Regions from separate parts of the Streptomyces sp. NPDC002809 genome, predicted to be linked through region 2. Evidence: riboswitches for the same ligand, from Rfam matches in the RefSeq annotation. Region 2 holds a riboswitch; each other region holds the start of a gene.

Region 1 (5,248 bases), on a different contig from region 2:
CTTGGGCACGTTCAGGATGCGCCGCAGCGGGACGGTGTCCTCGGGGTTGGAGAGGACCCGGAGGTAGGCCAGGACGTCCCTGACCTCCTTGCGCTCGTAGAAGCGCACTCCGCCGACGACCTTGTAGGGCAGGCCGACGCGGATGAAGATCTCTTCGAAGACGCGGGACTGGGCGTTCGTACGGTAGAAGACGGCGACGTCGCCCGCCTTCGCGTCCCCGGCGTCCGTGAGCCGGTCGATCTCGTCCGCGACGAACTGCGCCTCGTCGTGCTCGGTGTCCGCGACGTATCCGGTGATCCGGGCACCGGTGCCGGCGTTGGTCCAGAGGTTCTTCGGACGACGGCTCTCGTTGCGCTCGATGACGGCGTTGGCCGCGGACAGGATCGTCTGCGTGGAGCGGTAGTTCTGCTCCAGCATGATCGTCGTCGCGTCCGGGTAGTCCTCCTCGAACTGAAGGATGTTGCGGATGGTCGCGCCGCGGAAGGCGTAGATCGACTGGTCCGCGTCACCCACGACGCACAGCTCTCCCGGGGCGTCGGCCTCGCCCGCCGGACCCACGAGCTCGCGCACGAGGGTGTACTGCGCGTGGTTGGTGTCCTGGTACTCGTCGACCATGACGTGCCGGAAGCGGCGGCGGTAGTGCTCGGCGACGTCGGGGAACGCCTGGAGCAGGTGCACCGTCGTCATGATGATGTCGTCGAAGTCCAGGGCGTTGGCCTCGCGCAGCCGGGACTGGTACAGCGCGTAGGCCTGGGCGAGGGTCTTCTCGAAGCCGTCCGCGGCCTGGCCGGCGAAGGTCTCCTCGTCGATCAGCTCGTTCTTCAGGTTGGAGACCTTCGCCGTGAACGACTTCGGCGGGAAGCGCTTCGGGTCGAGGTCGAGATCGCGGCAGACCAGGGCCATGAGGCGCTTGGAGTCGGCGGCGTCGTAGATCGAGAACGACGAGGTGAAGCCGAGCCGCTTCGACTCGCGGCGCAGGATCCGTACGCACGCGCTGTGGAAGGTCATGACCCACATGGCGTTGGCCCGCGGCCCGACGAGCTGCTCGACGCGCTCCTTCATCTCGCCCGCGGCCTTGTTGGTGAAGGTGATCGCCAGGATCTGGCCCGGGTGCACCCCGCGCTCGGCCAGCAGGTGGGCGATGCGGTGGGTCAGCACACGGGTCTTGCCCGAACCGGCACCGGCGACGATGAGCAGCGGGGACCCGGCGTGCACGACGGCTGCGCGCTGCTCGGTGTTCAGCCCGTCGAGCAGCGCGGCGGCGTCGACGACCGGGCGGTGGGCACCGTCGCGGTAGTACGCGTCGCGGGGCGGCGGGGGCCCGTCGAATACGCCTGCGAAGAGGTCCTCCGGCACCGCTTCGGGTGCGGAGTCCTCGGGGGGCGGCGGGGGCCCTTCCTCCGTGTGCTGGAGGCCGGCCAGGAAACTGTCGTCAAAGAGGCTGCTCATCGCCTCCCGAGTCTAGGCGTGCGCACTGACACTCCGGGCCCGAGTGACCAACCACGCACTCGCGACCGGACACACAGAGCAAGCGGCGGACCGCACGGAGTGGGGGAATTCCGGCCCCACCTGCTCCGCAGCGCCCCGATCCGTCGAGGTCACGAAAATGTATCGGGCATATCGAACATCAACCTTCACAACGACACCATGAGTTGGCTAGCGTGCTCGTTCGGGCGGCCCGTACCCCCAGAGGCGATCCACGCCGAGCGGGCGTCCACGCCGAATCCGGGCTCCGCGTCAGGAGTCGGGAACCGGGGACCCACACGCATCACCGGGGTGAATCGGTCCGAATCCCCCACCAGGACCGTAGGGCAGCCTTCCGTTCCGCCCGAACCCGACAGCTAACCCGGTAGGCGGTCCACGGAAGGAGATGCCGGCCTTGGCGTCGCATCGCAAACCGCGCACCCTGGTGCGCAACACCGGCCCCGCCGTCGGGCTCACGACGGCCGCGCTGGCGTCGGTGACTCTGCTGTCCACGCAGAGCGCACTGGCCGCCCCGGCCCCCAAGCCCAGCATCGAGGACGTGCAGAAGAAGGTCGACGACCTCTACCGCCAGGCGGGCACCGCGACCCAGCAGTACAACCAGGCGAAGGAAGCGACGACCAAGCAGCGCTCCAAGGTGGACACCCTGCTGGACGATGTCGCCCGGCGCACCGAGAAGCTGAACGAGGCCCGCAGGACACTCGGCACCTATGCCGCCGCCCAGTACCGCGGCGGCGCCCTCGCTCCGACCGCCACCTTCTTCCTGGCCGACGACCCGCAGTCGTTCTTCGACCAGACCCACCTCATGGACCGGATGACCGAGCGCCAGACGCGCGCCGTGTCGGACTTCCGTACGCAGCAGGCGAAGGCGTCCAAGCAGCGGGCCGAGGCCGTGGTGAGCCTGGAGACGCTCACCGAGTCGCAGGCGACGCTGCGCACCAGCAAGCAGAACGTCCAGACGAAGCTGTCCGAGGCCCGCAGCCTGCTGTCGAAGCTGACCGCCGAGGAGAAGGCGCGCCTGGCGGAGCTGGAGCGCAAGAAGGAGGCGGAGGCCGAGCGCAAGGCGGCGGAACTGGCGAAGAAGCAGGCCGCCGCGAAGGCCGAGGCCGCCCGCAAGGCCGCGGAGGCCGCCAAGGAGGCCGGCACCGGGAGCGGGAACGGTACGGACACGGGGAGCGGCACCGGCTCGGGTTCGGGTTCGGGTTCGGGGACCGAAGCCTCGACCAAGGCCGAGAAGGTCATGGCGTTCGCCAGGGCGCAGCTCGGCAAGCCGTACGTCTGGGGAGCCACCGGCCCGGCCTCGTACGACTGCTCGGGGCTCACCCAGGCGGCCTGGAAGGCGGCCGGCGTCGACATTCCGCGGACCACCTGGGACCAGGTGAACGTCGGCACCCGGATCGCCACGGCGGATCTGCAGCCCGGGGACCTGGTCTTCTTCTACGACGACATCAGCCACGTCGGCATCTACAAGGGCGACGGCATGATGATCCACGCGCCGAAGCCGGGGGCGAACGTGCGCGAGGAGTCGATCTTCTACATGCCGATCTACGGGAGCGTGCGACCGGGCTGACCTCTCCTCGCCCTCGTCGCGAAAACGCCGCTGCCCGGACCCCATGGGTCCGGGCAGCGGCGTGAGCGAGGGCTCAGGTCCAGAGCGTGGCGATGAAGATGTTGACGATCGTGAGTCCACCGACCGCGGCGAAGAGGCCCTTGTCGACCTTCTCCTCGTCGCGCTTGACGTAGACGAGCCCGAGGATCACGACCAGGATCAGCAGCTTGATGCCGATCTTGACGTTGTTCACGGGGTGGTCGTCGGCCTGGTCGAGCCCGACCAGCGCGATTCCGGTGACCAGCATGGTCAGCGCGCCGTGCAGCATGGCCGGGACGAACCGTGCCGTGCCCGCGCCCATCGCCTTCATCTGGGTGAGGAACCCGCCCAGCAGGGAGGCGATGCCGATGATGTGCAGGGCGACGAAGACATCGATGAGTACACGCATGGTTCCGCAGCCTAGCCCCGGCCATATCAGCACTCCGCAGCCCGGTCGGCCTAAGTGACCACTTGACCGCGAGATGCACCAATTGCCTGACTCTGGTGCAATTTTTCCGATCATCCGGCGACAATGCAACGCCAAATTAAGACAATAGGCGTCATTACAACTCTTTCCCGTGTCCCGGGTTTAGCGTCCCTGTGCAGGTGGCCGGTACACCGCCGATCCGCACCCGGACGGCGTTCCCGGTCACCCCGCCGAGGTTCCGGCGGCGGGCCGCTCCCCCTGTTGGCGGCCCGCCGCCGGGCCGGGCGGGCCCGTCGGTAGACCCCGGCGGGCCGTCGAAAGGAAGGACGCCCGCCCTCGTGGCAGCGCACCGGAAGCCCAAGCAGCGCCCGTACACCGGCTCTGCTGCCCGCACCGCAGCGACGCTCGCCCTCGCCGGGGCCGCGACCGCCGCCGCGTTGCCGGGATCCGCGCACGCCGATCCGGCGCCGACCCCCGCGCAGGTGAAGGCCGAGGTGGACCGGCTGTACCGGGAGGCGGAGGTCGCCACGGAGCAGTACAACGGCGCGAAGGTGAAGGCGGCCGCCACCGCCAAGTCCGTGGACGCCCTGCGCGACGAGGCCGCCCGCAGGACCGACCGGCTCAACGCCGCGCGCGACGCGCTGGGTTCGTACGCCGCCGCGCAGTACCGCTCCGGGGGCATCGACCCCGCCGTGCAGTTGGCGCTCTCCTCGGACCCCGACCAGTACCTCCGGCGCGCCTCGTACGTGGACCGGGCCGGCGAGCGGCGCGCCACCGAGGTCCGTGCCGTGCAGCGCCAGGTCGCGGACGTGGCCCAGGTCCGCGCCGAGGCCGCCGGCCGGCTGACCGAGCTCGCCGCCCGCCAGGCCGCCCTGCGGAAGCACAAGGCGACGGTCCGCACCAAACTCGCCGAGGCCCGGCAGCTGCTGGCCCGCCTCTCCCCCGCCGAGCGCGCCTCCTACGACGCCTCCGAGGGCGGCCGCGGCGACGCCCACGCCGACCGCAGCGCCCCGCGCGGCGCGGTCCGGGCACCCAACGCCCGCGCCGCGGAAGCTGTCGCCTTCGCGTACACCGCGCTCGGCAAGCCGTACGTGTGGGGCGCCACCGGCCCCTCCTCGTTCGACTGCTCCGGCCTCACCCAGGCCGCCTACCGCTCCGCCGGCCTCTCGCTCCCCCGGACCACGTACACCCAGATCAACGCGGGCAAGCGCGTCTCACGTTCCGAACTCGCTCCTGGGGACCTGGTGTTCTTCTACTCGGGCATCACCCACGTCGGCCTCTACATCGGCAACGGCCAGATGATCCACGCACCGCGCCCGGGAGCCCCGGTCCGCGTCGCACCGATCGACCAGATGCCCTTCGCGGGAGCGACCCGGGTGGCATGAGCCCGGCGCCGCCCCGGGTGCCGGTCGGGCTAAGCTCCCGGCTTCCGACCCGAACGGCCAGAAGGACAACCGCACATGCCCATGGACGCAGACGTCCAGAACCATGCCCGTACGCTCACGCTCCGCTCCCCGGACCATGTCCGGGTCGGCCCGTTCGTGATCCGCTACAACCCGAACTGGTCCCTCAAGTACGCCAATTACGCGATCCCCGACCAGGGAGCCGAGCCGGCGCCCGCCGAACTCGACGCCCTGGTCGCGGCGTTTCGCGGGCTGGACCGGATGCCGCGCCTGGAGTTCCTGCCCACCTGGGCGCCGGCCGTCGAACCCGCACTGCTGGCCGCCGGGTTCACCGTGGAGAACCGCGCC
Region 2 (5,248 bases):
GCCGCCGAACGGCCGGGCGTCGAACGTCCACGAGCCGGAGGCCGTCACGCCGCCCGTACCGGCAGAGAACACCCAGGCGACGCCGTTGCCGGCGTTCTCTCCGGGCGCGGCGGACAGCAGGCCGAACCGCCCGTCCTTGTCGGGATCGGTCAGCCGCACCTGACCGCCCCAGCGGTCGCCCTTCTCGGGCGCGCCCGGCACGTTCGCCGAGTCCTGGTCCCATGAGGCGGCGCGGGTGGCGGTCAGTCCGCCGGCCGCACCCCGCAGCACCCACACGGCGCCCGCGTCGGCGACCGTACCGATGTCCTCGCCTGGGGCGCCGACCGCCACGTCCGCGTACCCGTCGCCGTCGGTGTCCGCCACGGAGAGGTCGGCGCCCCACCCGTCGCCGGCCTCCGCGGCTCCGGGGACGCCCGCGGTGTCCTGCGTCCACCACACGGGCGGGGTGCCAGGGCCCTCGGAACCGACGGGTCCGTCGCCCAGGCTGCCGTAGTACACACCGACCACACCGCCGGTCATCGAGTCGCCGCCGTCGTCGGGGCTGCCGGGCTCCCCGGTGACGAGGTCGTCGTAGCCGTCGTTGTCGATGTCACCGGAGGCGACGGCGGGGCCCCCGCGCAGATCGTGGTCGTACCGGAGTCCCTGGACCTCGCCGAGGAAGAGCGCGGACCAGCCGTGCCCCGGTTCCCCGCCGACGGTGACGCCGGAGATGACGAGGTCGGCGAGACCGTTGCCGTCGTAGTCGCCGGTCGTCATGGCCCGGGGCACGATCTCCCGCCCCGGGGTGCCGGGGATGAGGCTGCTGCGTGCTGCGGGCGCCGGCGACGCGGGCATGCGCCGGGCCGCAGCGTCGTATTGGTAGAGGCTGAGGTCGGTGCGGTCGGTCACGGCCAGCTGGTCGCCGGGGATGTCGGGGCTGAAGTGTGCCGCGGCGAGCGCGCTGCCGAACCTGGCACCGGCGGCGGGCTCCTCGGCCTGCAGCCAGTCGCTGTCCACGCCGGAGAGCCCCTTGGCGGAGCCCCAGAGGACGACGACGCCGCCGGCGTCGGTCACCGGTTCGAGGTTCTCGCCGGGGAGGCCGACGACCGCGTCGTCGTACCCGTCCCCGTCCAGGTCGCCCGAGGCCAGGGCGCGGCCGAAGCCGTCCCCCGCCTCGGCGGCGCCCGGCACCCCGGTGGTGTTCTGGCTGAGGACGGCGCCCCGGGTGGTACCGATGCCGCCCGGCCCGCCGTACTGCACGGTCACATAGCCCGCGCCCTTCTTGCCGCCGATGGTCCCGCCGGGCGCGCCGATGAGCACGTCCTCGTAGCCGTCGCCGTTGAAATCGGAGTTGCGGTCGTCCGCGTGTGTTCCGCCGGGGGTGCCGGCGTGGGCGGAGGGCGCGACGGCGGCGGCCCCTGCCATCAGGAGAAATGAGGCCGCGACAACGACGGCCGGACGGTGGGCGCGCACGAGCGGCTCCTCGGTTCAAGGATGACCGGGCGAGGGCCTGCCGGACCGCGATCTGCCCCCAGGCCCCTGATCCGGGGGACGCCGGAAGGAGCCCGTTGTCCTCCCGGCGCCCTGTTGGACAGGCTCTGCGGCACAAGGGTTGTACGGCATCGCGAAAGGGGTGGAGGGGAGCAGTTCAGCTCCCTTCCACCCCTGTTCACGGTTCCGCCCGGAGGCGGGGGACCGCAGTGGCTCAGTAGGCCCCGAAGACGTTGTCGATCGAGCCGTACGTGGCGGCCGCGTAGTTGCACGCGGCGGTGATGTTGGCGACGGGGTCCAGGATGTCCAGCGAGGTGCCGGGCACGTGGTAGGCGTCGAACGTGGGCTGGATGACCTGGAGGAGGCCCTTGGACGGGGTGCCGGCGGCGGCGTTCGAGTCCCAGTTGTTGACGATCTGGGGGTTGCCCGAGGACTCGCGCATGATGTTGCGGTGGATGCTGTCGTAGCTGCCGGGAATGCCGTTCTCGGCCATGACGGCGAGGGACTCCTTGATCCAGCCGTCGAGGTCGTCGGTGTACGCCGTCGCGGTCTGCGCGGGGGTGGTCGCGGCGGTCTCCACGGCGACGGGCGTCGCCGTCCGCTGGGAACGGTCGGCGCGGTCGGTGCTCTCGGCCCGGTCGGCCGACGGCTGCGAGGCGCTGCCGGAAGTGTTCTCCGCCTTGAACTCGCTCTTGGTCGCGGCCTCGGGGGCTGCGGCCGCGGACTTGGCGCCGATGGTCAGCTTCAGGCCCGGGTGAATGAGGTCGGGGTTGCCGCCCACCACACTCCGGTTGTCCTGGTAGAGACGCTCCCAGCCGCCACTGAGGGAATGCCCTCGGGCGATCTTGGAAAGCGAATCACCGGAGACCACTGAATAGGTGGTGGATTCGGTCTTCTGTGCGGCAATTTCCTTGCCGGTCACGGAAGTCGGGGCTGCGGCCTTTTCCGCGACGACTGCCTGAGCGGGGGAGGCAGAAGCCGATCCGGCCGCGATCAGGGGGAGTGCGAGGACGACTCCTCCTGCGCTCACGGCGATGAAACCGCGGGTCAGGGAAGTGGACTTGGAACGACGGTGCTGACCCTTGAAGGGCATGGCGCTTTTCCTCTCCGCCGCCTGCGAGGTGAGCTGTCGGGTTCGGACTGGAGATGTCCGGCCGCACATGGCGACTTCACCCCTAGCCGCTCCGGATTCCGGACCGGCGGCAAACCTGGGTCCCCCGCTCCTGCCGCACGTGATGTGGTCGGGTTACCGGACGGCGGCAGGATTCGGCGTTCCATCCGGATTGACGGTGACCGTAAGCGAGAAAGGGCAGGCGAAACAAGCCCGGAATTCCTGATCACAATTGATTCGCAAGATCAATCAAAGGAAATATGGGACGCCGGTCACATGCGAGCGGGTCAACTTTCTTGGCGCGACAGGGAACCGAAGCCTCCGGCCGCGCGTCCGGGACGGGAAACGTGACGCTGGCCACTGCGCCCGAAAGGGGTGATTTGCCGGATATTCAAGAGGTGTGCCCCATGGAAAAGCGACCCCGCCAGGCATTCTCGACAGTTCCGAAGAATCGCTCAATTAGGACAATAAGGGGCAGGTATCGGCTGTGCGGCCACGCCGGTCCGGCTGCGCGCCACCACGACCGGTGAGCCGTCTCCCGGGGCGCGGAGGATGTCCGCGTCGAGCGCGTACAGCTCCTTCACCAGGGCCTCGTCGACCGTCTCGCGGGGGGCACCCCGAGCGATGACCCGGCCGCCCTTCATCGCGACGAGCAGATCGGCGTAACGGGCCGCGGCGGCGAGGTCGTGCTGGACCATGACGACGGTACGGCCGGTGGCCGCGACCTCGCGGACGAGTTCCAGGACCTCGACGGCATGCCCGAGATCGAGGGCACTGGTGGGTTCGTCGAGCAGGACGACCGGGGTCTGCTGGGCGAGGACCATCGCGAGCCAGCAGCGCTGGCGCTGGCCGCCGGACAGCCGGTCGATGCGCTCGCCGGCCAGTGCGGTGGTGCCGGTGGCGTCGAGTGCGTCGCGTACCGCCTGCTCGTCCTCGCGCGACCACTGGCGCAGCAGCCCCTGGTGCGGGCTGCGGCCGTAGCGGACCAGACCGGCCACGGTGACCGCCTCGGGGGCGCGCGGCGACTGCGGCAGCAGGGCGACATGGTGGGCGGCCCTGCGCCGGCCGGTCTGCCAGATGTCCGTCCCGCCGATCAGTACCGTGCCGGACTCCGGCCGGTGGAGCCGGGCGACGGTGCGCAGCAGGGTCGACTTCCCGCAGCCGTTGGGACCCACGATCGCGACGACCTGTCCGGCGGGGACGGTGAGGCCGACGTTCTCGACGACGGGGCGGCCCGGGTATCCGGCGTGCAGGCCACGGACTTCGAGGCCCGCCTTCGTACCGGTCGGATTCTCGGTCATGTGCGGTTCACGCCTTTCCGGCGGCCGGGTCCGGCCGCAGCAGTACCCACAGGAGGAAGGGGCCGCCGAGGACGCTGGTGACGACCCCGACGGGAAGTTCGACCGGAGCGGCGACGCGTCCGATCGCGTCGGCCGCTGCGATCAGGGCTGCCCCGGTCAGCGCCGAGCCGGTGACCGGCACCCGGGTGGGGCCGGTCAGCCGCTGCGCGAGGATCGGCGCCGCCAGTGCCACGAAGGCGATGGGGCCGCCGACCCCGACGGCCGTACCCGCCAGAAGTACCGCGAGGACGAGAGCGACGGTACGCACCCGACGCAGATCGACTCCGAGAGAACTCGCCACCTCATCGCCGAAGCGCAGCAGTTGGAGGCGGTGCCCGGCCGCCAGCGAGAGCGGGACGAGGAGGAGCAGGGCCACGGCAAGCGGCATACCGGCATCCCAGTCACGCCCGTTGAGGCTGCCGACGGCCCAGAGGAACACTCCGCCCGCCGTGTTGTCGTTCTCGCGCGACATGATCAGATCGCTCACCGCGCCGATGAACGTGGAGACGCCGATCCCCGCCACCAGCAGCCGGTAGCCGGCGCTGCCCGCTCCCCCGGCGCACAGGACGACCAGGACCGCGGCGGCTACGGCACCGAGCGGCCCGAGCCACCAGTTGCCGACCATGCCGGTGGCGGACCCCGCGGCGGCCGCGACCACGGCGGCGGTGGCGCCCTCGTTGACCCCGACGAGGTCCGGCGTGGCGAGGCGGTTGCCGGCCAGGGTCTGGGTGAGACAGCCCGCGATGCCGAGCGCGGCACCGACCAGCAGCCCGGTGAGGATACGGGGAAGCCGGAACTCCCGCACGATCATGACGGTGCCTGCATCGCCGGTTCCGAGCAGTCCCGAAAGGGTCTCCGACAGGCTCATTCCGGTCGAACTCGCCATTACCGCAAGAGTGATGAGGACTGCCAGCAGCGGAAGGAGTACCGCGGCGGCGAGCGCGCTGCGCCTCGGCAGGAGCCAGGACAGCGTTCCGGTGCGGAGCACGACGCTGTCGGGAGGGGTCACGTCCGTCACGCCGGGACCCCCGCGGACAAGCGGGAGGAGCGGGCGATCCACACGAGCAGGGGGCCGCCGACGAAGGCGAGCAGCACACTGACCGGGGTCTCCCAGGGGCGGATCACGATCCGGGCGAGAATGTCCGCGACGATCATGATGTCGGCCGCGATCAGGGCGGACAGGACGAGCCCCGCGGTCATCCGCGCTCCGGCCAGCGCCCGGGCGGCGTAGGGGGCGAAGAGTCCGAGGAACGCGATGGGCCCGGCCACGGCGACGGCGCATCCGGCGAGCAGCGAGACGGCCCCGGCGACGACGAGGCGGATCCGG
Region 3 (5,248 bases), on a different contig from region 2:
TTCGGCAGGTCTGCCCTGCCGGACCGGTGAGTCGGTGATCTCGGTGGACGGTGAGGGTACGGTGCGCCGCTGCCACTTCGTCCGCGCCGAGCTCGGCAATCTCTACGACGGCAGCTACCGCACGGCGCTGGGACCCCGGGCCTGCCCGCTCGCCCTCTGCGACTGCCACATCGGCTATGTGCACCTGGAGACGCTGCCGCTGTACGACGTCTTCGCCGGCGGAGTGCTGGAGCGCATACCGGCGCTGCCGCCGCCCTCGGCCGCCGCGGCCGGTACTCCGGGAGCCCGGGGCGACTGAGGACAGCGGACTCTCAGAGCGGCAGCAGGTCGGGCCGCTTGGCCTCCACGTGGTCTCCCGAGGACTCGCCGCGCAGCCGGCGTCCGATCCACGGCACCAGGTACTCGCGTGCCCAGTGGATGTCGTCGCGCCGCACTTCGAGCGTTCCGCGCTGTGCCTGCGGCGGCCACTCCTGGTCCGGGTCGGCGGGCACGTCGAGGCCGAGGACCTGGGCGGCGCGCAGCGCGACCCTGGTGTGCCCCTCGGGCGACAGGTGCAGCCGGTCGTTGTCCCAGGCCCGGCGGTCCTGCACCGAACGCAGGGACCAGAGGTCGAGCACCGGGCAGTCGTAGCGGTCGGCGATGGACCGCACATGGGCGGTGTAGGTGGCGATCTTGCCGCGCAGATGGCGCAGCACGGGAACGTCACGTGTGTCGAAGCCGGTGGTGACCATGACGGTGCCGACCGACCGGGTCAGCTCGGCGACCGCGCGCTCGAAGCGCTCGGCCACGTCGTCGGGGTCGGTGCCCGGCCGGATGATGTCGTTGCCGCCGGCGCAGAAGCTCACCAGATCGGGGGCGAGTTCCCTTGCGCGCGGCACCTGCTCCTCGACTATCTGGTCGAGGAGGCGTCCTCGTACGGCGAGATTGGCGTATCTGAAGTTCCCGTGCGCGGGGGCCGCGATGCCCGCCGCCGCTTCGGGGTCCGGGAGCTGGTCCGCGAGGAGTACCGCGAACCGGTCCGCCCAGCCGACGAAGGTTCCGTCCGGGCCGGGGTCACCGACTCCCTCGGTGAAGCTGTCGCCAATCGCCGCGTACGACCCGATGGCGCCCTGTCGGTTGATGACGCCCTGCTGGATGTTGTTCGAATCGTCTGCCACAAGGGCATATCCTGCACCGCCGAATGTGACCTACGCGACCGTAATACGGGGTTGACGGGTGGTGAGATAGACCACCCGGTCAGTTTTTAGTAAAGAGGGAATAAGCAGAGGGACGGTGCGCCGCCGCGCACCGTCCCTCTATGCATTGCTCAGGTCCGGTTCACCGGACCGGTGTTGCTGGATCAGACGTTGATCCCGTGCGACGCCAGGTACGCGATCGGGTCGATGTCCGAGCCGTACGCCGGGCCCGTGCGGACCTCGAAGTGGAGGTGCGGGCCGGTGGCGTTGCCGGTGGAGCCGGACAGGCCGACCTGCTGGCCCGCGGTCACGGTCTGGCCCGCCGAGACGGAGAGCGAGGACATGTGGCCGTACTGCGAGTAGTGGCCGTCGGCGTGCTTGATGACGACCTCGTTGCCGTACGCGCCGCCCCAGCCGGCGGTGACGACGGTGCCGGAGGTGATCGCCTTCACGCTCGTGCCGGTGGACACGGGGAAGTCGATGCCGGTGTGGCTGCCGCTGGACCAGTTGGCACCGGAGGCGCGGTAGGCGGTGGTGTGGTTGCCCGGAACCGGGTGGACGTAGCCGGAGTCGTTGCTCTGGGCGGCCGGGGCCGAGGACTCCTCGGACGACGAGGCGCCGGAGGAGGAAGAGGACGAGTTGGAGGCCGTGGCGGCCTTCGTCTCGGTCTTGACCGGAGCCTTGGGCGCGGCCTTCGACGGCGTGGTGGAGCCCGTGGAGGTGGTGGAGGCCTGGCTCGCGGACTTGCCGCCGAGGGTCAGCTTCATGCCCGGGAAGATCAGGCTCGGGTCGTCGCCGACGACCTTGCGGTTGTCCTGGTACAGCTTCTCCCAGCCGCCCTTGAGCTTGTGCTGGGCGGCGATCTTCGACAGGTAGTCGCCGGAGACCACGGAGTAGGACGTGGTGCCGGCCTGCTTCTTCGCGACCGGCTTGGCCGGGGTGGCGTGCGCGGCGGCCGACTTCGAGGTGGCGGGAGCGGTCTGCTCCGCGGCGTTGGCACCGGTGGCGCCGAGCAGCGGAAGCGCGATGACGGCTCCGCCGGCGCTCGCGGCGACGACGCCACGGGCGATGGTGCTGGACTTGGGACGGCGGTGCTTACCCGATATGGGCATGAAGGTTTTCCTCTCCGGCGCCTACGAGGTGAGCTGTCGGGTTCGGACTGGAGATGTCCGGTCGCGGCGGGCGCGACTTCACCCCGAGCCGGCCGGTTTCCCGGTCGGCGGCTTACCTGGTTCCCCCGCTCCTGCCACGCGGTGAGTGGGTGCGAATTCCGGGCGGCGGCAGGATTAGGCGGTCCGTCCGGATTGACAGTGAACGTAAGCGAGCCGGGACGACAGAAACAAGCCACGGGTTCCACTTCGGATTCCGCTCCGGAAATACGACACGGAATTCCGGTCACACTCCGTGGATTAAGGATCTTGAATTTCCGCGCGGCGTCCGGAATACCCCACGGCGCCGCAGCCACACACCGTCACGGATATGATCCCGCTCACGAGAGGGTGGCCATCTCCCGCACAAACAGGGCATGTTCTACCAAAAGCCCCAATACGGACATGCCTCACTCATCGGCCGTGCCGCGACCAGGAGAGCCTTGCGCCCCGGACCCTCGCAGCCGGGCACGTGGACCGTCGCGCGACCCCGGAACAGGGGCGCGACCAAGATGATTGCCCGAGGAATCAATGTCGTATCGTCACGAGAGTGGACCCGCGGGCGACACGCGCCCGCGGCAGAGCCTCCAGGAGTGACCGTGACGCAGCAGCTGCCGCAGACCCCGTCGACGGAGCCCGAGCTGGCGGGTGTCCGCAACTTCCGTGACGTGGGCGGGCTGCCCACCTCTGACGGCCGCCGGGTGCGGTACGGGCGGCTCTACCGCAGCGGTCACCTGGCACACGCCACGGCCGAGGACGCCACGTTCCTCTCCGGTCTCGGCCTGCACACCGTCTTCGACTTCCGCAACGGCGCCGACCACAAGCTGGACGGCCTGGACATCGAGCTGCCGGGCGTGCGCAACGTGAGCATCCCGCTCACCGACCCGGCCGACGGCGCGGAGTTCTGGCGGATGGTGCGCGACGGCGACATCGACGAGCTGCGGTCGATCCTGGCCGACGGCAAGGGGTCCCATCGCATGATCGCGTCGTACCGCCGGATCATCCTGGACCGCACGGCCGAGCACAGCCGGGTACTGCACGCCCTCGCCGAGGACAGCGTGCCCGCGCTGATGCACTGCGCCGCGGGCAAGGACCGTGCGGGTCTCTCCATCGCGGTGTCCCTGCTCGCCGTCGGCGTCGAACGCGATGCCATCGAGTCCGACTACCTCAAGTCCAACGACGCACACCGCCGCTACAAGGTCCGCCGCAGCGACACCTCTCCCACCGGAATGTCCGCCGAGGTGATGGAGCTGCTCAATCCGCTCTTCGGCGCCCACCCCGACTACCTCGCCGCGGCCTTCACCACCATCGACGAGACCTGGGGCAGCACCGACCGGTACCTCGCCGACGGCCTGAAGATCACCCCGCAGACACGCGAGCGGCTGCGCGAGCGCCTGCTCGACGAGGCCTGACCGGCCGGGCGGCCCGCAGCCACCGGCCGCGCACCCCCGCGACTGCCGGTGGCGCACACCCACTGCAACCGGTTGCGCATCCCAGCTCCTACCGGTTGCGCACCCCCACGGCTACTGGTTGTGCATCCCCACGGCGAACAGCAGGTAGAGGAAGCCCGCGATGACGTGCCCGGCCACCAGATAGGCGAACAGCCTGATGACGAGCCCGCGAGGCAACTTCTTCTCCTGCGGGTCGTAGTTCTTGGGCCGCCCCGGGCCGAGCGGGTCGAAGTTCTCGGAATCGGACATGACAAGTCCTCTCTGGCCATCGGCGTGCCGGTGGCGGGGGCGAAGCCTCAGCGACGGTGGATCCCGCTGCCGAGACACAGCTCGGCGGCGGGGCTCTGCAGCAGGGTGTGGACGAACAGCAGCTCGGCACCCTCGCGGTCCACGGCCGCGATCCGGTGCGGGGTGAGCGAGTCGAAGTGCGCGCTGTCCCCGGGGGCGAGGTCATGGACCGTTTCCCCGAGGGTCACCCTGAGATGCCCGGCCAGGACGTACAGCCACTCCTCGCCGGGATGGACGCGCACCAGGTCGCCCTGGGCGCCGTGCGGGACCCGGACACGCAGTGCCTGCATCGCCCGGCCGGGACCGCCGGCCTGCTGGTACATCCAGCCGTCGGCCTCGGCTCCCTCGAACCTGCGGCCGCGGACGATCGCGTCACGTTCCGGGGGGATCTCGCCCAGCAGCTCGGAGACCGTCGTACCGTAGATTCTGGCAAGTCCGAGCAGCATGGGCAGCGACGGCTGGCGCCGGCCCGTTTCGAGCCGGGACAGGTGGGCGGGCGAGAGCCCGGCCCGCTGGGCGGCCGTCTCCAGGGTGAGACCACGGCTGCGGCGCAGGTCGCGCAGGCGGGGCGCGACCCCGGGCAGCTCGTCGGCCACCCCTCCTTCTGGAGGATTCATGCTTCCATTGGGCCAGGAACTTTCCTCGGAGGCAAATTTCTTGCCTCCGAGGCAAAAGCCGGAAGCCCCGGTCCGCCACCCGGGCCCGGCCGACGGATCCGCTGCTGATCAGCGGTTGGCGACGGCCTGCTTCACCAGGGTCCGCCCGAAGTCCCACATCAGCCCGCCGCCACTGTGCGCGTCGTCCATCACGGCCGTGAAGGCACTCACAAAGCGGTCCACGTCCGCGTCGTCGATCACCAGCGGCGGAATCAGCTTGATCACTTCGAGATGGTCTCCGGAGACCTGGGTCAGGATCCGGTGCTTCTGGAGCAGCGGCACGACGACCATCTGCGCGAAGAGCCCCTTGCGGGCCGCCTGCAGCATGGTCCAGCGGCTGCGCAGCTTGAGCGAGCTCGGCCGGCCGAACTCGATGCCGATCATCAGCCCGCGCCCCCGCACCTCGTGCAGCAGCTCGTACCGCCCGACCAGCGCGGCCAGCCGTTCGCGCAGCAGATCACCGGTGCGGCGCGCGTGCGCCACCGTCTCCTCGTCCTCCATCACCGCGAGGACCGCGAGCCCGGCCGCCA
Region 4 (5,248 bases), on a different contig from region 2:
CAGCAGCTGGTTGTACTTGGCGACGCGGTCCGAGCGGGCCGGGGCGCCGGTCTTGATCTGGCCGCAGTTCACCGCGACCGCGAGGTCGGCGATGGTGACGTCCTCGGTCTCGCCGGAACGGTGCGACATCATGCACTTGAAGCCGTTGCGCTGCGCCAGCTCGACGGCGTCCAGGGTCTCGGTCAGCGAACCGATCTGGTTGACCTTGACGAGCAGGGCGTTGGCGGAGCCCTCCTCGATGCCGCGGGCCAGACGCTCCGGGTTGGTGACGAAGAGGTCGTCGCCGACGATCTGCACCTTGGCGCCGATCTTGTCGGTGATGACCTTCCAGCCGGCCCAGTCGTCCTCGTACAGCGGGTCCTCGATGGAGACCAGCGGGTACGCGGAGACGAGCTCCTCGTAGTACTCGGTCATCTCGGCGGCCGAGCGGGACTTGCCCTCGAACTCGTACTTGCCGTCCTTGTAGAACTCCGAGGCGGCGACGTCGAGCGCGAGCGCGATGTCCTTGCCCGGGGCGTAGCCGGCTTCCTTGATGGCCTCGACGATGAGGTCGAGCGCGGCGCGGTTCGACTCCAGGTTCGGCGCGAAGCCGCCCTCGTCACCGAGACCGGTGGACAGGCCCTTGGTCTTCAGGACCTTCTTCAGCGTGTGGTAGACCTCGGCGCCCCAGCGCAGGGCCTCGGAGAAGGACTCCGCGCCGATCGGGGCGATCATGAACTCCTGGATGTCCACGTTGGAGTCGGCGTGCGACCCACCGTTGAGGATGTTCATCATCGGGACGGGCAGCAGGTGCGCGTTCGGGCCACCGAGGTAGCGGAACAGCGGCAGGTCCGAGGCCTCGGAGGCGGCGTGGGCCACGGCGAGCGAGACGCCGAGGATGGCGTTGGCGCCGAGCGAGCCCTTGTTCTCCGTGGCGTCCAGGTCGAACATCGCCTGGTCGATCAGCCGCTGCTCGGTCGCGTCGTAACCGACGAGCTCCGGGCCGATCTGCTCGATCACGGCGAGGACGGCCTTCTCGACACCCTTGCCGTGGTAGCGGTTGGGGTCTCCGTCACGAAGCTCGATGGCCTCGAACGCACCGGTGGAGGCGCCGGACGGAACGGCAGCACGGCCCGTGCTGCCGTCGTCGAGGCCGACCTCGACCTCGACCGTGGGGTTTCCGCGGGAGTCGAGGATTTCCCTGGCTACGACGACGTCGATGGACGGCACGAGGCATCTCCTTCTGGGATATGACGCTGGTGGTGCAGGGTCGCTTTGGCCTTGCGACAAGAGCCTAACCGGCCGGGCCGCATCAACCGGCCGACCGCCCGTCCCCTGGGACGAAAAAGGACTCAAGGGCGGGCACAGCCGGACAAAGGGCCAGAATTTTACTGACGAGTAACTACAACAGTTGAACGATCACGCCGAAACCGGCCGACCCCGGCCCGGCACGCACGGGGGGAAGATGCGCACCGGACCGGGGCGGCCGGAGTGATTCGGCGAGGAGAGATCGCGACTACTTCGTCAGGTGGAGCTGCTGACCCGGGTAGATCAGGTCGGCGTCCGTGACGATGTCCTTGTTCAGCTTGAAGAGCTGCTCCCAGCCGCCCTTGACCTTGTGGTCGGCGGCGATCTTGCTCAGGGAGTCGCCGGTGACGACCTTGTACTCGCCGTCACCCTTCTCGACCTTCTTGCCGGTCGGGGTGGTGACGGTCTTCGACTCGGCCTTGGGGGCGGCCGAACGCTCCGAGCGGTTGGTGGCGGGGGCCTCGGCGCGCTCGGCCTTCTTCGGCTCGGCCTGCTGGACCGGCGCCGACTCCTGCTTCGGGGCGGTCTCCGTCTTGGCGGCGGAGGAGCCGGTGTCGACGCCCGGGTCGACACCGTCGTTGCTCAGGTTGCCGGCACCGGCACAGGACCAGGCGCCCGGGCCCTGCAGGTCGAGGAGCTTCTCGGCGACAGCGATCTGCTGGGCCTTGGTGGCCAGGTCGGCGCGGGCCGCGTACTGGGTGCCGCCGGCGGCGGCCCAGCTGGACTGCGAGAACTGCAGGCCGCCGTAGTAGCCGTTGCCGGTGTTGATGGACCAGTTGCCACCGGACTCGCACTGGGCGACGGCGTCCCACGTGGACACGGAGGCGGCGGAGGCGCCGGTGGCACCCATCAGGGGCACGGCGATGGCGGCACCGGTGACACCGGCGAGCGTGGCGATACGGACGGCCTTGGACGGGCGACGGTGCTTGTTGCCCTTGCTGTTGAGCAGCATCGAGACTTCTCCTCACCGACGCCTACGAGGTGAGCTGTCGGGTTCGGGCCAAGTGAGTTGCCCGGTCGCACGTCCTAGCGCACGACTTCACCCCAAGCCGGTCCTGGTGCGTCTTGCGACGACCGGGCCCGGCGCTTACCTGGGTCCCCCGCTCCTGCCTACGGCGCTTTACGCGTCTGTTCCCTTCGACCGACGGCAGGATTCGGCGTGACGGTCGACGGGGCCCGCGGTGCGAGCGGTTCCGACCGTAAACACACCCACCCCTCATATCCAAAGATGGACATACCGGATAAACAGCCCTTACTTGCATCCGAAGAAGCACTGTTTGCGCAGGTGGGAACGGCTGCGGCGGGACCTCCCGAACAAGACGCGCCAGTTCACGCGAAGAGACCCATGTCTCACTTGGTCAAAAGTGGGACATAGGCCTCTTAACTACCCCAACTTTTGGGGTGTTTTCAGCTGATCATCAGACCGCTCTCACTCGGCCTTCATGCCGAGATCAAGGCTCTGGCCAGGCAGGATGAGGTCCGGGTCGGAGCCCACCTCGGCCTTGTTGGCCTCGTACAGCCCGGTCCAGCCTCCCGGCAGCTTCTGTGCATCAGCAATCGACCAGAGGTTGTCGCCGGCGCGGACGGTGTACGTGCCGTCAGATGCCGGGGCGCCGGTGTCGCGTGCGCCACCGTCACCTCGCGAGGCGTGCCGCCCCGCATCCCGGTCGCCGCCGCCGCTCCGGGTCCCCTCGGGGGCCGGAGCGCCCCGGTGCTTGCCACCCTTCTCCTGCCCCCCGGAGGGGTCCTCCTCGGCGCCGGAGGCGTCCCCGGAGGGCGACGTGGAGGGCGTGGCGGAGGGTGCGGCCGACGGCGAGGCGGACGCGTCCGGCTTCCCGTTCCCGCCCTCCGTGTCGTCCGTGGCCCCGTCCGCGGGCGTCGTCGCGTCCGAGGACGCGTCGTCCGACGCGGCGGCGTCCCCGGAGGGGTCGCCCGCCTCGGACGGGTCCGTACTGCCGGCGGTGTCGTCGGCCGGGGCGCTGCCCGGGTCCACACCCGGCAGGCCGCTGTCCACGACGAGGCCCGAGATGACCGCACAGCTGGGCCACGCCTTCGGGCCCTGGTCCTCCAGGACCTTCTCCGCCACGGCGATCTGCTGCGAGCGGCTGGCGAGGTCCGCGCGCTCCGCGTACGAGTCACCGCCGTACGACTTCCAGACCTCCTGCGAGAACTGCAGGCCGCCGTAGTAGCCGTTGCCGAGGTCGGCGCTCCACATGCCGCCGCTCTCGCACTCGGCCACCCGGTCCCAGGTCGAGGCGTCGGCTGCGTGCGCGCCTGCCGCGCCGAGCAGCGGGATGGCGATGGCCGAACCGGTCACGCCTGCGGCGACGATGATCGCGGGTGCCTGCCGAGGGCGACGGTGTCTGCCGTTCGCGGAGCCCATGGGGATGCCTTCCGTGTGACTGACGAGTGACTGGTGAGTCGAACGGTGAACCTAGCGGGACTCGAACGTGTGTCACAAGTCGATGCAGCAGAGATCACGTGAAAGTCACAGAGTTGACAGAGTGTCACCTTCATCGGACACCGGCCCCGGGGTGAACTCCACGGGCAGCGTGCGCAGTCCGCGCATGATGAGCCCGCCACGCCACCGCAAATCGGCAGGTTCTCCCGCAAGTCGCAGGTCCGGAAGGCGTTTCAGGAGCGTGGCGAGGGCGGCCTGCCCCTCCAGCCGGGCAAGCGGTGCTCCCAGGCAGTAGTGGATTCCGTGACCGTAGCCGAGGTGCTGATTGTCACGCCGCGAGAGGTCCAACGTGTCCGGCCTGCGGAAGCGTTCCGGGTCCCGGTCGGCGGCCGCCAGCACGACGAGCACCGGGTCACCCTCGGCCACCCTCTGCCCGCCGATCGTCAGCGGCTCGATGGCGTACCGCCAGGTCGCCAGCTCCACCGGACCGTCGTACCGCAGCAGTTCCTCGACACCCGTGGCCAACAGCTCCGTCTCCCCCGCGGCCAGGGAACGCTGGAGCTGCGCCCGCTGCTCCGGGTGACCCAACAGGGTGTGGATGCTGTTGCCGATCAAGTTGACTGTGGTCTCAAAACCGGCGAAGAGGAGGATAAAGGCCATCGCGGCGGCCTCGTTCTCCGTCAGGTGCTCGCCGTGGTCGCTCGCCCGGATCAGCCCCGAGATCAGGTCGTCCCCCGGGTTCTCGCGCTTGCGGTGGATCAGTTCCAGGAGATAGCCACGCATCTTCTTCACGGAACGGGCCACCCCGCCGCGCGGGCCGCCGCCGTGGCGGATCATCATGCCCGCCCAGTCCCGGAAGTCGTCCTGGTCCTCGCTCGGAACGCCCAGCAGGTCGCAGATCGCGTAGATGGGGAGCGGGAAGGCGAACTCGTGGATGAGGTCCGCCTCCCCCTTCTCGACGAAACCGTCGATGAGCCGGTCGGTCAGCTCCTGCACACGCGGGGCGAACTCCGCGATGCGACGCGGAGTGAACGCCTTGGACACGAGGCGGCGCAGCCGGGTGTGGTCGGGCGGGTCGATGTTCAGCAGATGTGTCATCAACTCCGCCTTGCGCTCGCCCGGGATCCCCGTCTTCCCCTTGGTGTGCGCGGACCCGGCGTGGTGTGCCGGGTTCTTGGACAGCCGGCTGTCGGCGAGGGCCTCCCTGGCGTCCGCGTACCGCGTCACCAGCCAGGCCTCGACCCCGCTGGGCAGCGTGGTGCGGTGCACGGGACTGTGCTCGCGCAGCCAGGCGTAGGCGGGGTACGGATCGGTGGCGAACTCCCACGTGAAGAGTTCGGGCGCGGCGGGGGCCGTGTGGGCGGGGCAGCCGGTGGGGATGCGGTCGGAGCTGTCGTTCACCCCACGACGTTATCCGCTGCCGTCCGGCCGGCCCCGGCTGAGGCCCTCCGTCGCTACCCGACGCCCTCCGCCGCCCTGATGGCGTCCCGGTAGGCGCGGCCCGCTGCCCGCAGGGCGGCCTCCGGGTCGATGCCGTCCTCCTGGGCGCGCACGGCAAGG

Evidence for each region. Region 2 has a riboswitch for cyclic di-AMP ahead of ABT025_RS29855 (LysM peptidoglycan-binding domain-containing protein). Riboswitches for the same ligand answer to the same signal wherever they lie in the genome.
Region 1: linked by a shared signal. The riboswitch ahead of ABT025_RS28700 (C40 family peptidase) and the one ahead of ABT025_RS29855 (LysM peptidoglycan-binding domain-containing protein) in region 2 are both predicted to bind cyclic di-AMP.
Region 3: linked by a shared signal. The riboswitch ahead of ABT025_RS15900 (M23 family metallopeptidase) and the one ahead of ABT025_RS29855 (LysM peptidoglycan-binding domain-containing protein) in region 2 are both predicted to bind cyclic di-AMP.
Region 4: linked by a shared signal. The riboswitch ahead of ABT025_RS29555 (transglycosylase family protein) and the one ahead of ABT025_RS29855 (LysM peptidoglycan-binding domain-containing protein) in region 2 are both predicted to bind cyclic di-AMP.

Annotation. Positions count from the first base shown of each region.
Region 1 covers NZ_JBEOVJ010000062.1:18,281-23,528, forward strand. The annotation lists gene pcrA (DNA helicase PcrA) at 1-1,449, opposite strand, end outside; cyclic di-AMP (ydaO/yuaA leader) riboswitch at 1,708-1,872, shown strand; gene ABT025_RS28700 (C40 family peptidase) at 1,871-3,052, shown strand; gene ABT025_RS28705 (hypothetical protein) at 3,126-3,479, opposite strand; gene ABT025_RS28710 (C40 family peptidase) at 3,836-4,882, shown strand; gene ABT025_RS28715 (GNAT family N-acetyltransferase) at 4,958-5,248, shown strand, end outside.
Region 2 covers NZ_JBEOVJ010000068.1:14,353-19,600, forward strand. The annotation lists gene ABT025_RS29850 (FG-GAP repeat protein) at 1-1,452, opposite strand, end outside; gene ABT025_RS29855 (LysM peptidoglycan-binding domain-containing protein) at 1,685-2,563, opposite strand; cyclic di-AMP (ydaO/yuaA leader) riboswitch at 2,567-2,752, opposite strand; gene ABT025_RS29860 (ABC transporter ATP-binding protein) at 3,037-3,882, opposite strand; gene ABT025_RS29865 (FecCD family ABC transporter permease) at 3,890-4,939, opposite strand; gene ABT025_RS29870 (FecCD family ABC transporter permease) at 4,936-5,248, opposite strand, start outside.
Region 3 covers NZ_JBEOVJ010000022.1:30,439-35,686, reverse strand. The annotation lists gene ABT025_RS15910 (STM4011 family radical SAM protein) at 1-298, shown strand, start outside; gene ABT025_RS15905 (SGNH/GDSL hydrolase family protein) at 312-1,157, opposite strand; gene ABT025_RS15900 (M23 family metallopeptidase) at 1,340-2,287, opposite strand; cyclic di-AMP (ydaO/yuaA leader) riboswitch at 2,293-2,449, opposite strand; gene ABT025_RS15895 (tyrosine-protein phosphatase) at 2,923-3,735, shown strand; gene ABT025_RS15890 (DUF6126 family protein) at 3,847-4,023, opposite strand; gene ABT025_RS15885 (helix-turn-helix domain-containing protein) at 4,071-4,679, opposite strand; gene ABT025_RS15880 (aspartate aminotransferase family protein) at 4,788-5,248, opposite strand, start outside.
Region 4 covers NZ_JBEOVJ010000066.1:40,333-45,580, reverse strand. The annotation lists gene eno (phosphopyruvate hydratase) at 1-1,209, opposite strand, end outside; gene ABT025_RS29555 (transglycosylase family protein) at 1,496-2,239, opposite strand; cyclic di-AMP (ydaO/yuaA leader) riboswitch at 2,244-2,415, opposite strand; gene ABT025_RS29550 (transglycosylase family protein) at 2,717-3,670, opposite strand; gene ABT025_RS29545 (cytochrome P450 family protein) at 3,776-5,089, opposite strand; gene ABT025_RS29540 (nucleoside triphosphate pyrophosphohydrolase) at 5,143-5,248, opposite strand, start outside.